One region of the Lysinibacillus sp. FSL K6-1151 genome, then DNA from elsewhere that is predicted to be linked to it. Evidence: a T-box and tRNA genes for the amino acid it is inferred to sense, from the RefSeq annotation. Region 1 holds a T-box; the other holds one or more tRNA genes.
What was found. A T-box is a leader RNA that pairs with one kind of tRNA and senses whether it is charged. The one in region 1 lies ahead of tyrS (tyrosine--tRNA ligase), so its partner is inferred to be a tRNA-Tyr.
Positions count from the first base shown of each region.

Region 2: it has a tRNA-Tyr gene. The T-box ahead of tyrS (tyrosine--tRNA ligase) is inferred to sense a tRNA for this amino acid. The anticodon was not compared.

Region 1 is NZ_CP152040.1:2,987,875-2,994,682, forward strand. It holds gene comGB (competence type IV pilus assembly protein ComGB) at 1-374, opposite strand, end outside; gene comGA (competence type IV pilus ATPase ComGA) at 349-1,368, opposite strand; gene MHI04_RS14400 (helix-turn-helix domain-containing protein) at 1,697-2,407, shown strand; gene MHI04_RS14405 (DUF2626 family protein) at 2,526-2,768, shown strand; gene MHI04_RS14410 (MBL fold metallo-hydrolase) at 2,835-3,479, opposite strand; gene MHI04_RS14415 (DUF2759 domain-containing protein) at 3,649-3,828, shown strand; gene tyrS (tyrosine--tRNA ligase) at 3,882-5,096, opposite strand; T-box leader at 5,242-5,482, opposite strand; gene MHI04_RS14425 (LTA synthase family protein) at 5,608-6,808, opposite strand, start outside.
Region 2 is NZ_CP152040.1:4,419,479-4,426,286, reverse strand. It holds rRNA gene rrf (5S ribosomal RNA) at 144-259, shown strand; gene MHI04_RS21470 (acyl--CoA ligase) at 387-1,973, opposite strand; tRNA gene MHI04_RS21465 (tRNA-Asn) at 2,243-2,319, shown strand; tRNA gene MHI04_RS21460 (tRNA-Glu) at 2,433-2,507, shown strand; tRNA gene MHI04_RS21455 (tRNA-Val) at 2,564-2,639, shown strand; tRNA gene MHI04_RS21450 (tRNA-Tyr) at 2,655-2,738, shown strand; tRNA gene MHI04_RS21445 (tRNA-Gln) at 2,753-2,827, shown strand; tRNA gene MHI04_RS21440 (tRNA-Lys) at 2,840-2,912, shown strand; gene rocF (arginase) at 3,098-4,003, shown strand; gene sigW (RNA polymerase sigma factor SigW) at 4,137-4,700, shown strand; gene MHI04_RS21425 (anti-sigma factor) at 4,714-5,340, shown strand; gene cdaA (diadenylate cyclase CdaA) at 5,490-6,326, shown strand; gene MHI04_RS21415 (CdaR family protein) at 6,319-6,808, shown strand, end outside.

The sequences.
Region 1 (6,808 bases):
AGCAGCTTTATGAGCTTTTTCTTGGTCATTTCACTTACCTTTATTTGCTTAGCTACACCTTGTAAAGCTTCTATCATATGACCATTGTTTTCTGCTACCTTGATGGCCATTAAATAATGCTTGCTCAGCTGTAAAGTTTCAAGTATCCCTGCAACCCCTTCCCCTTGCTTCAGTTTTTCATCAATTTGCTGCTGCATATCTTCATGCGCCTTTATATGATGAGGCAATAGCATTGAAATGGCCTGAGGAAATAAATATCCTTCTTGCATTAACACACATAATCGATTAAAAAATTGTGCCTGCTCCCTTACTCGCCATTTTGTCGCCCTACTATAATAAAGCAAAATATTATGGATATATGTTTGTAGGTGCATAAAAGCTCTCCACTAATTCTTTTTGTCCCATTAATGTTAATTCATAAGGGAGTTCATAGTTGACCTTTTCTTTAATCGCAGAAATGGCTCTTGTTAAATGAACATCCTGTAAAATTTCATATACCGCACGGCGCTCATCTTGTACTGCTGAAGTCTGAACAAGTATTTGTGCCACAATACCGATAATCGTTTGATGAAGCTCCTCTATCGACACATCTAAGTCCATTAAACGATACAGGCAACGAATGGTATCTTTTGCATGAATGGTTGAGACAACTAAGTGTCCTGTTAAGGCAGCTTGGATAGCAATTTTTGCTGTCTCTTTATCTCGAATTTCACCAATCATGATAACATCAGGAGAGTGACGTAAAATGGCCTTTAGTCCCATAGCATATGTAACGCCCGCTCGCTCGTTCACTTGAATTTGAAGTAAATTTGCTTGGCTATTTTCTACAGGATCTTCTAAAGAAATCACATGCCGATTTAATTCTGTGGAACAATAATGGATTAAGGAATAGAGTGATGTAGATTTGCCAGAGCCTGTTGCGCCTGTAAAAAACAGAAGACCTTGACGATGTTGCACAAGCTCCATTAAATTGTGTGCTGCACTTTTGGAATAGCTTAATGACGTTAGTGGGAATGTATGATTTTGGAGAAGTAAACGGATAATTAGGCTTTCTTTTAAAAAGACGGAAGGCAGTGTGGATACTCGAAAGGCGTATGGATTGTGTTCCATTGCTTTTTGAAAGGAGCCGCTTTGAGGTTTTCGTCGTTCACTGATATCTAATGCCGCAAGAAATTTATAGTAGGAAATCATTCTTTCTGCAAGTTCATTTGGGAGCTCACCAGCTTGGAGTAGCTTATCATATTTTCGAAAATAAACCTGATATCTTTTATTACCTGGAACGAGTAATAAATCGGATGCACCAAAATGATAGGCCTTTAGTAAAAGTTGCTCACATTTTTGTTCAACAACTGTTTCAAAATTCTGCATATATGCACCTCACTTCTAGTTCATTCGAATATGACCGCTCTATTCGTTATTTCCTAGTATAAAGAGGAAAATGCCACGAGAAAAGCCCTTTTCTGAAAATAAAAATTTGTTGCACATTTTCCTGTCAATCATGTTTTTTGCTATAAAAATGTGGATAAAGTGCAGTTTCCCACTAAAAAAGAAGTTAAATGCATGAAAAAATTAATATTTATGCCGAAATGAACTGTACCTTTTTCAATAATACAATATAATAGAATGAACATGATTATTTTCCTAACACTTGGTAGGCGAACATAATTTTTTAAAAAAATTTAAAGAGGTGAAGCGCATGATCCATCCATTGAAAATTACTAGTACATTAGCCGATGAAACAAGGTACTCTATTTATGAGTACATATTGCAAGAGAAAAAAACAGTCACAGTACAACATATTGCTGATCAATTCGGCATCCATCCAAACGTTGCTCGGCTTCATTTAACAAAGCTTTCAGAAATCAATATTATTTCTGCGGACTATGTCAAAACAGGCAAAGGTGGTAGACCTGGACGTGTTTATAAAGCTTCAGAGAAAGGCGTATCTCTAACATTTCCAAGACGCGATGAAGATCGTTTATTAAAATGGACGATCCAATTAATTGAAGACATTGGACCATCTGCCTTAACGAAGTGCCAAGAAATTAGCTACCAAGACGGATACCAGCAAATGAAAAATTATATCAGCGCTGAATTAACATTAAATAATTCTCTATCCTTCGATGAAAAGCTTCAGCTGTTAACGGACAATGCCGCTTTAATTGGCTATATTCCACAAATTCAACAAACCGAACATGGCAAAAAAGTGACCTTCTCCATCTTCAATTGTCCTTTCCAGGAGCAACTTACTTCGCATTCTGATATTGTTTGTTCATTACATGAATCCTATTTAAAAGGTCAATTAGATGCATTGTTTACGAACAATGAATTTGTGCAAATTGAAAGTATGATACATAATTGCGATTTATGTAAATATGAAATAAACGTGACAGAAATCGAAAGCTAGATTAAAAATCCATTTGTTTGTCACAAAGACGGAGAAGTTCCAGTTTACAGACACCTTTCATATCATTTATAATGAGTAAGAGATTATTGTGTCGTGGGCAAAAGGAGGGGAAATCTTCATGGATAATATGTATAAAGTTATGGCATTCTGGACAGGTATTTTTGCCGTTATGTTCTACCTTGGTGGTATGAACGAGGTATCGCTATTATTCTTAGGTAATACAGGTTTATTCTTATTATTAGGCTTCTTAAACCTTTCAGAACGTATGTACATGTACATTTTCGGAGCATATTTAACTGTATTCTTCGCTGGCTTCACGTACTATACAACATTCATTCACGTACCTGGTGGCGGTCATTAATACAAAAAAAATCGCGTATCTCACAATGCTGAGATACGCTTTTTTATGCGCTTTGGTTATTCCTTTTTAAAATCCATTTAAGAAAGGATTTGTCTCCATTTCTGCGCCTACTGTTGTATAATTTCCGTGTCCAGGATAAATAATAGTATCCTCGGGTAATGTCAACAATTTGTGATGAATGGATGCTAATAATACTTTTGTTGAGCCACCTACTAAATCTGTACGTCCCACACCTTGTTCAAATAACGTATCTCCAACAATGGCAAAACCGTCATTATCAAAAACATAAGAAATACTACCAGGTGAATGTCCAGGCGTAAAAACAGCTTGGAAAGCAAAATTACTGATCTCAAATAGCTGTTCTTCTTTAATAATTGTGTCTTGCGCTGGTGCTGCTACCCTATAATCTGGTAATGCAGCATATTTACTAGAGCCATTCTTCGTTGGATCTCCTAGCCAGCTAACTTCCTTTTCATGAATCCATACAGGAATATCAAACACTTCGCGTACAGCATCTACAGCCCCTATATGATCAAAATGGGCATGTGTTAAAAAGATAGCAAGTGGTTTTAAGCCATTGCTACGAATTGTTTTAATAAGACGCTCTGCTTCCTCACCTGGATCAAATATAATACATTCTTTTTCTTTATTCGATACGATATAGCAATTCGTTTGAACAGGTCCAAGAGAATAACTTCGTACGTTCATCATAGTGATCACCTCAACTTTCTATTATACAGGCTTTGCCACAATTTGACGATAAATGTTCATAGTTTACGCTATTTTAGTTCTCGACAAAAACAAACAGAACGTTTACAATTAAGGAGGAATATTGTTTGCGACATTCATTTTCTGATGTCGAAAGGAGTGTCTATTTTTAATGAACTTATTAATGGTTATTTTTGGTCTAGTAGCGATTTTAGCTGTAGTTGGTACATTCCAAGCAATAAAAGAAAAGAACCTATTAAGCGTTGTTTTCAACTTATTAAGTGCCGCTGTATTCGGATGGTTCGTCATCATGACGATTGTTCACAGTGGGTATCCACCACAATTACACTAAAATTCAGACAAAAAGGAGCAGTCTCCCTGGAGATTGCTCTTTTTTTGTATTTATTATTTATTTAATTTAAGAAATCGTTTCTTACCAATTTGAATGACATCATCATTCATTAGTACAAGTGATAAATCATCCATCACTATTTTTTCTCCATTCAAGGATACTCCATTTTGCTTGATTAACCGCAGAAATTCACTCTTACTATGAATATAATCCATTGCCACTAGTTGTGGGATAATATCCACTATTCTTTCCTTATCAATTTCTAGGAGCAGTATAGGAATATTTTTTGGTATTTCCTTTCTTTGAAATGCAGCTTGGAAATAGGATTTAGCTTCCTCCATTGCTGTAGTCCCATGGTATAAGGCCGTTATAATTTCTGCTAACTGTAATTTTACATCACGGGGATTCTCTCCCATTTGCAGTCTATCTTGAATGGTTTGCACTTGTAGTGGATGCTCATCTGTTGCTAGTTCAAAATATTTGATGAGTAAGGCATCTGGTACTTCCATTACCTTTTTAAACATGACCTCTGGCGCTTCACTGACACCAATATAATTGCCAAGGCTCTTACTCATTTTTTCAATGCCATCTAAACCTTCGAGTAATGGCATAAAAATGGCAATTTGTTTTTCTAACCGCCGTTGCTTTTGTAAGGTGCGGCCCATTAAAATATTGAATGTTTGATCTGTTCCCCCTAATTCAATATCGGCCTGTAGCTCTACCGAATCATATGCTTGCATAAGCGGGTAGAAAAATTCGTGGATGCCAATTGGTATTTGCTGACGGTACCGTTTTTGAAAGTCCTCACGTTCTAACAGTCGAGCAACGGATGTCGTGGCTGCCAGCTGAATGACTTCTTCAAATGACAGCTTTGCTAACCATTCACTATTGAAACGAATAGTTGTCTTGTTCATATCTATCACTTTAAAAATTTGCTCACAGTATGTTTTAGCGTTTTGCTTGACCATGTCATCACTTAACGCGACACGGCCTTTTGCTTTACCCGTTGGATCACCAATACGCCCTGTAAAATCACCGATAACAATGACCGCCTGATGCCCTAAATCCTGCATTTGCTTTATTTTCCGTAGAACGACTGCATGCCCTAAATGAATATCCGGCGCGGACGGATCAAGCCCTAACTTAATGATTAAAGGCTTCTGCTCCTTATAGGATCGCTCTAATTTTTCGAGTAATTCCTGCTCATCAACGATTTGATGAGCCCCCTTCTTAATTATCGCTAATTGCTCTTTTGGTGTTAAAAACATATGAAACATCTCCTTGTAATATTAAATATTAATATTGCAAGCTCTATAAGAGTTCACTAATCAACTACGCCTCAGCGTAAGAGGACGGCCAAATCAAGATAAACACTTGGGCTGTAAAGGCATAAAAAAAGCCCTTAGGAATAATCCTAAGGACGTTCATGAACGTGTTACCACCTTTTTTCGAGAGCTATTCACACAGCCCTCCTCAATAAGTACAGCCATAGCGATACTTTTGCAATGATTACGGATGCAACCCCGTCGTAGCCTACTAAAATTTCGGTACGCAGCTCCAAGATGTATTCACTTTAATATCCCTTGCGCCTCTCAGCAACCGGCTACTCTCTGTCAGTTCGATTAAAGCTACTCGTTCTTTTCCATGCCTTTCACTCTTATACTCCGAAATGCAAAAACAAATCTTCGTTATGCAGATATTTAAATTTATTATAATTGCTTATAGTAATTTGTCAATCAAAAAAGAAAAGAGAGACCTCAACTTGAGATCTCTCTTTTGTTATTTGACGGAATCCTGTTTTAAATTACCTGTCTTTTCATCATAGAAACGTAGCAGGTCTCCATTTATGATAGCATCGGAATTTTCCAGCTCCATTGTCGCACGATCAGCATATGACTGGCATGGCTCACCATCTATTTCTTCACCAGTTGCTTTGTCATAGCAAGCTTCTCCAGCATAAACATATTTATCTGTTATAAAGCGTCCATCACGGAAGACAACAAAATCCTCATGCTCTGGAGAGAATAAATCTGCACCCATTTGCATGTCTTTTGACGTTTCAACGCCAAGAAGATGTAAGATTGTTGGACGTAAATCCATTTGTCCTGAAATCTCTGTCATTTCTTTACCATCGTCAGATCCTGGGATATGGATGAATAAAGGCACTTCTTGAAGCAATGCATTGTCCATTGGTGTAATTTGTTCTTTTCCTAAATATTGTGCCATCGCTTTATTATGGTTTTCAGAAATACCATAATGGTCTCCATACATTACGATAATAGAGTTATCATAAACACCTTGATCTTTTAACTCTTGGAAGAAGTCTTTTAAAGCTTCATCCATATAACGTACTGTCTGGAAGTAACGATTTAATGTACCTGAATTTGAATCATATTCAGGAATCATAATATCTTCAGGATCCAAAGTGAATGGATAGTGGTTCGTTAACGTAATTAATCTTGAATAGAATGGCTGTGGCATGTCTTTCATTAAAGCAGCAGATTGCTCTAAGAATGGTGTATCTTTCATACCCCAGTTGACAGCTTGCCCTTCTTCAACCGTATATGAATCTATATCGTAGAATTTATTAATTTTTAACGATTGATACATGATATCACGGTTCCAGAATGATTTATTATTCGGGTGCATGACATTTGTAAAGTAGCCATTTTCTCCAAGGCGTTCAGCCATTGAATTATACGTATTTCCACCATGCGTGAAGAATACAGCACCACGACCTAATCCAAACAATGAGTTTTCAACAATAAACTCTGAGTCAGATGTTTTTCCTAAGCCTGTTTGGTGATAGAAGTTACTGAAATAATACGTATCTTTATCTTTTGTTAAAGAGTTTAAGAATGGCGTAATTTCATGACCATTCATATCATTATTGATGACAAAGTTTTGTAAAGACTCCATCGACACAACAATTAAGTTGCGACCTTTATATTTCCCAAACATCTCTGGGTTAACGGCAGCC
Region 2 (6,808 bases), 1.4 Mb from region 1:
AATAATTTCTTTTATGAAGGGTTTCAAGATACGAGTAGTTCGAGGAAGCAATAAAGAGAGGGAAGGAGCGTACTCAAGTACGTGACTGACTGAACGACAGAAGCTGACGAAGAAATGCGATGTATATTGAAAGCCGACCATAGTCTAGTGATGATGGCAAAGAGGTCACACCCGTTCCCATACCGAACACGGAAGTTAAGCTCTTTAGCGCCGATGGTAGTTGGGGGCTTCCCCCTGTGAGAGTAGGACGTCGCTAGGCGCAAAAAGTCGCTGCTGATACACTCAGTAGTGGCTTTTTTTACTTAAGCTAACTAATAAATTGAGATGATTTATAAAAATATAAAAAAGAAGGCATGCCTTAAGTGGAATGCCTTCTTTTTTGATATTTAATGTGTTTGAACAGTGGCAGCTCGTAGTTCAATGCGGCGAATTTTTCCGGATGTTGTTTTTGGTAACTCATCAATAAAAACAATACTACGAGGGTATTTATACGGTGCTGTTAACGCCTTTACATGCTCTTGTAACTCCTTTGTTAACTCGACTTCATCTCGCTCTTTGAAGCTCTCTCGTAAGATAACAAAGGCCTTCACAATATGGCCTCTAATTTCATCTGGTGCAGCAACAACTGCACATTCTTGTACAGCTTCATGTTTGTTTAATGCATCTTCAACTTCGAATGGACCAATCGTATAACCAGAAGATATAATAATGTCATCTCCACGACCTTCAAACCAGAAATACCCATCTTCATCACATTTAGCTTGATCGCCCGTAATATACCAATCACCGCGAAATGCAGCTTGCGTTCGTTCTGGCTCTTTGTAATACTCCTTAAATAGAGCTGGTGAGGATTTGTGGATGGCAATATCGCCAACCTCTCCTACAGGTGCTTCATTTCCTTCATTGTCGATAATACGTACAATATTACCTGGAGTTGGAACACCCATGGATCCAGGGCGTAATTCAGTGTTTTCGAGTGTACCAATTAATAATGTATTCTCTGTCTGTCCATAGCCATCACGTACTTTTAGCCTGAAACGATTCATAAATGTTTCAATGACTGGGCGATTTAACGGTTCACCAGCAGAGACTGCACTACGGAGGGATGAAAGATTATAGTCTTGCAAATTATCAATTTTCGCCATAATACGATATTCAGTTGGTGTGCAGCAAAGGACATTTATTTTTTCATCTTGTATGAGCTGAAGGTACGTTTTTGCATCGAATCCACCATGATAAACAAATGCAGTAGCACCGAGCATGATTGTAGATAAGAAAGGGCTCCAAATCCATTTTTGCCAGCCAGGAGCTGCTGTAGCCCATACTAAGTCGCCTTCACGTACGCAGAGCCATTTTGAAGCAGCTGTTCGAATATGCGCATATCCCCAGCCATGTGAATGTACTACACCTTTAGGTTTCCCAGTTGTCCCAGATGTATAGGAAAGGAACGCCATGTCATCACGTTTAGTAGCTACTGCTGTAAATGTAGTTGGCTGTGTGCTTGCCAGTACATCTAAAGAAGCCCAATCGCCTTTTGCAGTACCAATAACTAATTTGTTCTTTAATGTGTCTACAGTAGAAGAAATTTGGTCAACCTCACCTGTAAATGCTTCATAGGCAATAACTGCACTAGCAGAAGAGTGCTCCATGCGATATTCTAAGTCACTTGCACGTAGCATTTCTGAACATGAAATAGGCACGATGCCAGCCTTTAAACAGCCAAGAAAAACAAAATAGGCTTCTGGTAGGCGAGGAATAATAACTAGAACGCGATCTCCCTTTCGAAGTCCTGTCTCTGTAAAAGCATTTGCGTATTGATTCATTTTTTGGACAAGCTCTACATAGGAAACTGTTCGTCTCTCTTGTTGCGTATTTAACCAGCGTATTGCTTGGCGATCACTATCTTGTGAAAACTTTTCTAATTCCTCTGTGATATTATAAAATTCAGGTGCAATTAAATCATTTGTTACCATCCGAATATTCCTCCCCCAAGAAATTTGATAGAAAATTCTTAAAACTATTTTTATTTTAACAATTGCAATAATATACAGCAAGAATATTTAGCACGCAAAATAGAAATATTAGATTTAATAGAGAACTATTATGCTTTTGGATTAATTTTTAAACCTACTTCGACAAAAAATATAAAAATTTTCATAAAATATGTTGCATAATTTATAATGCTTGCTATAATAATAAATGTACTTAAGAGGTTGTCTAAAACCGAAGTGAATAGTATCGTTCCGAAGTAGCTCAGTTGGTAGTAGCACCTGACTGTTAATCAGGTTGTCGCAGGTTCGAGTCCTGCCTTCGGAGCCATTTTTTTGCCCATTTTTAAGAAGCTGTTATACATAAAAAAAGTTATAAAAAAGTATTGCAACTATTAAGAAATGATGTTATTATAAATCTTGTCTTGTTTGAGACGTGATACTGGCCCCTTGGTCAAGTGGTTAAGACACCGCCCTTTCACGGCGGTAACACGGGTTCGAATCCCGTAGGGGTCACCATTTAAAACATAGGCTTTATAAAGAAAAATAAACTGTGATATAACACCTGTTTCTATGGAGGATTAGCTCAGCTGGGAGAGCATCTGCCTTACAAGCAGAGGGTCGGCGGTTCGAGCCCGTCATCCTCCACCATTATTGTGTTATTTCGGAGGGGTAGCGAAGTGGCTAAACGCGGCGGACTGTAAATCCGCTCCTTAGGGTTCGGCGGTTCGAATCCGTCCCCCTCCACCAGTTTTATAAATGATTGGGGTATAGCCAAGCGGTAAGGCAACGGATTTTGATTCCGTCATGCCTAGGTTCGAATCCTAGTACCCCAGCCATTTTTCTTTGATGAGCCATTAGCTCAGTTGGTAGAGCATCTGACTTTTAATCAGAGGGTCGAAGGTTCGAGTCCTTCATGGCTCACTTTTTTAGAATAAAGTATATTCAAAAGTGTTATAATAACTATAGATAACTAATCTCTTACTGAAAACAGTAGGAGATTTTTTTATGTTATCAAAAATTGAATAAATATGCACTTTTTTGTCTAGTTGAGCCAAGTGGTATCTAGGCTTTACAATAATATTATAACTTTTAGGGGGTATAAAAACATGAATAAATTTAATATTTCTATTATTGGAGTACCAACAGACTATGGACAAACACGTCGTGGCGTAGATATGGGGCCAAGCGCGATTCGCTATGCAGGCGTTGTGGAACGTTTGGAGGCTATTGGACATGAAGTACAAGACCAAGGGGATATTCGTGTCAGTCAAAAACTTGCAGACGCACCTGTCGATGAGAAATTACTGAATTTAGAGGAAGTTGTAGATGTTAGCACGGCTTTAGCTAATAGCGTGCATGAAGTAGTAGAACAAAATAAGTTCCCACTTGTATTTGGTGGAGACCATAGTATTGCTATTGGCACACTAGCTGGATTAGGTGAGCATTATAAAAATCTTGGCGTTATTTGGTATGATGCTCATGCAGATTTAAATACACCTGAAACAACACCATCTGGCAACATCCATGGGATGCCATTAGCAGTTAGTATTGGACTAGGTCATGAGCGATTAGTGCAAATTCGTAATTATGCACCGAAAATTAAACCAGAGAACGTTATTATTATCGGAGCTCGTTCAGTAGATCCTGGTGAGCGTGAGTTAATTCGTCAACAAGGGATTAAAGTATATACAATGCACGAGATTGATCGACTTGGTATGACGCGTGTCATGGAAGATGCACTTGCTTACTTGAAAGAACGTAATGTTGATGGATTACATCTATCACTTGATTTAGATGGCTTAGATCCGCTTTACACGCCAGGAGTTGGTACACCCGTTCCTGGAGGAATTACGTATCGAGAAAGTCATTTAGCAATGGAAATGTTACAAGAATCAGGGATGCTAACATCAGCAGAGTTTGTAGAAGTAAACCCAATTTTAGATGAGAAGAATACAACAGCAAATGTGGCTGTTGCATTAATGGGATCTTTATTCGGAGAGACACTAGTTTAAAGAAAATTTGACAAAAAATTGCCTGTTGCCACATTGCATAAAAATCTTTTGTTATAATTGAATTAAAACGAAACTTTTCTTATCGATGGGTCGTATAGTATAAGACAGTTGTAAAGGTGGAGAAGTCAACACAATGGATGCGTTAGTAAACAAGAGAATAAAACAAGTGCTTAAAGGCGATCAAAACGCATTTGCCGATATTGTGAGTCTCTATCAGCACAAACTGTACCAAGTATGCTATCGAATGTTAGGCAACAAACAAGAGTCTGAAGACATTGCTCAAGAAGCTTTTGTGCGTGCTTATATGAATTTGCATACTTTTGATCAGAAAAGAAAGTTTTCGACGTGGCTTTATCGCATAGCGACAAACCTCTGCATTGACCGTATTCGCAAAAAGAAACCGGATTATTATTTAGATGCAGAAGTAGCTGGTACAGAAGGGCTTGATATGTATTCGCAAATCGCAGCAGACGACCAGCTACCAGAGGAGCAGTTAGAGCAAATGGAGCTGCAAGATCGCATTCAATATGAAATTGGACGATTGCCGGATAAATACCGTTCGGTTATAGTATTGAAATATATAGAAGAGTTATCGTTACAAGAGATTAGCGAGATTTTAGATATGCCGCTTGGAACGGTGAAAACGAGGATTCACCGCGGACGTGAGGCATTACGTAAGCAATTAAACAATCTGTAGGAGGGGGAGCGTCATGAATACTTGTCCAGAGCATATTATAGACTATATGCATGATTATTTAGACGGTGACATTAGTCGTGAGCATGAGCAAGAGTTGAAACAACACTTGCATACATGTAATGATTGTAAACAGTTGATGCAAGAATTGAGTGAAACAATCGCCTTTGTGAAGAGTGCTTCCCATATTACAGCGCCTCCGGATTTTGAAGCAGCAGTGATGGCTCGTTTACCAAAACCAAAAAGTCGAGTAGGTATACAAAAATGGATACGCCGGCATCCGTTCTTTGTGGCAGCAGCAGTATTTTGCTTATTCATGAGTGCTACATTGATGGGTAGCTTTATGGATGACCAGCATTTTTCAGTGACCAAACAACCGAACTTAGTTGTTGATGGTCAAACGGTGATTGTACCTGAAGGAGAAGTAGTGAAGGGCGATATTGTTGTTAAAAATGGTGATTTGGTTGTTGAAGGTGAAGTTGATGGCAATGTCACAGTAATTAACGGGCAATATATGGCGTCTTCAGCGGTAGTTTCAGGCAAAATTGAGGAAATTGACGAAGTATTTGAATGGTTATGGTATACGATTAAAAATTCTGTAAAAACGGCCATGACATTTGAGGAAAAAGATGAAACTAAATAACACTCTATACGTCCTAAAAAATAGTGCACGTGAGAGGCTGAAAGGTCTACTCTTATGAGTAGACTTTTTATTTGAAAAAAGTTACATTTGTTAAGAATGTGATATACTTGAATGTGTATGGATTCGCAATGAAAAGTGGGGGATGCCACGTGCAAATTATCGAACATTTCACGGATTTAACACCTGTGAATATTGTTATTAACTTCATTGATGTACTGCTCGTGTGGTACGTTGTTTATAAAGTCTTAACCCTCATTAAAGGTACGAAGGCTGTCCAATTACTGAAGGGAATATTTGTCATTATTATTGCCCGACTTGCAACAGACCTTTTAGGGTTACAAACTCTAGGCTGGATGTTACAACAGGTCATTGAGTTTGGTTTCTTAGCGATTATTATCATATTCCAACCAGAAATCAGACGTGGTTTAGAACAAATTGGGCGAGGAAAGCTATTCCAGCGTTCATCAAGTCAAGAAGAAGAAGAACAAACAAGGCTCATTGAGGCGATGAAGAAGTCTGTTAGTTACATGGCTAAACGTCGAATCGGTGCGTTAATTTCTATTGAAAAAGAAACAGGCCTTAATGAATATATTGAAACGGGTATAGGACTAAATGCTGAAATCTCATCAGAACTGCTGATTAATATCTTTATACCGAATACACCACTTCATGATGGAGCGGTTATTATGCAAAAAGATAAAGTTACAGCAGCAGCTTGTTATTTACCCCTATCTGAAAGTCCATTTATTTCAAAGGAGTTAGGGACACGTCACCGTGCTGCACTTGGCTTAAGTGAAGTTACGGATGCTATTACAATTGTTGTCTCAGAAGAAACAGGTGCAATTAGTATTACGTTAAATGGTAATCTCCACCGTAATCTTTCTCTAGAGGAGTTTGAAACACTATTACGAAAAATGTGGTTCGGTTCAGCACAAGAGTCAAATGCTGCCTCTAAGTTGACTTGGAGGGGGAAAAAGAATGGATAAAATGATGGATAGCCCTTGGGTATTAAGAATCATAGCGCTATTTTTGGCATTTTTGCTTTTTTTCTCAGTTCGTACCGAGTTATCTCCAATCAATACAACAACAACGACTGAACAGACGGATATTATTCGAGATGTGCCAGTAGATGTTTACTATGATAATGAAAATCTGATTGTCACAGGCTTACCTGAAACAGTAGATGTGAAGATAAAAGGGCCAATGCCTGTTGTTATAAAAACAAGAGCTACAAAAGATTTCTCTGTATTTGTCGATTTAAGTAATCTATTGATTGGGGAGCATGATGTAAAGCTACAATACGAAAATATTTCTGATAAGTTAAAGGTTACATTAGACCCTGCAACTATTCATGTGAATATTGAGGAAAAGGTCACGAAAGAGTTCCGAGTGGACCCTGAAATGAATAATAGACTAATCGAAGAAGGTTATATTTTAAAAGATATGACTGCTGATCCACCAACCGTTT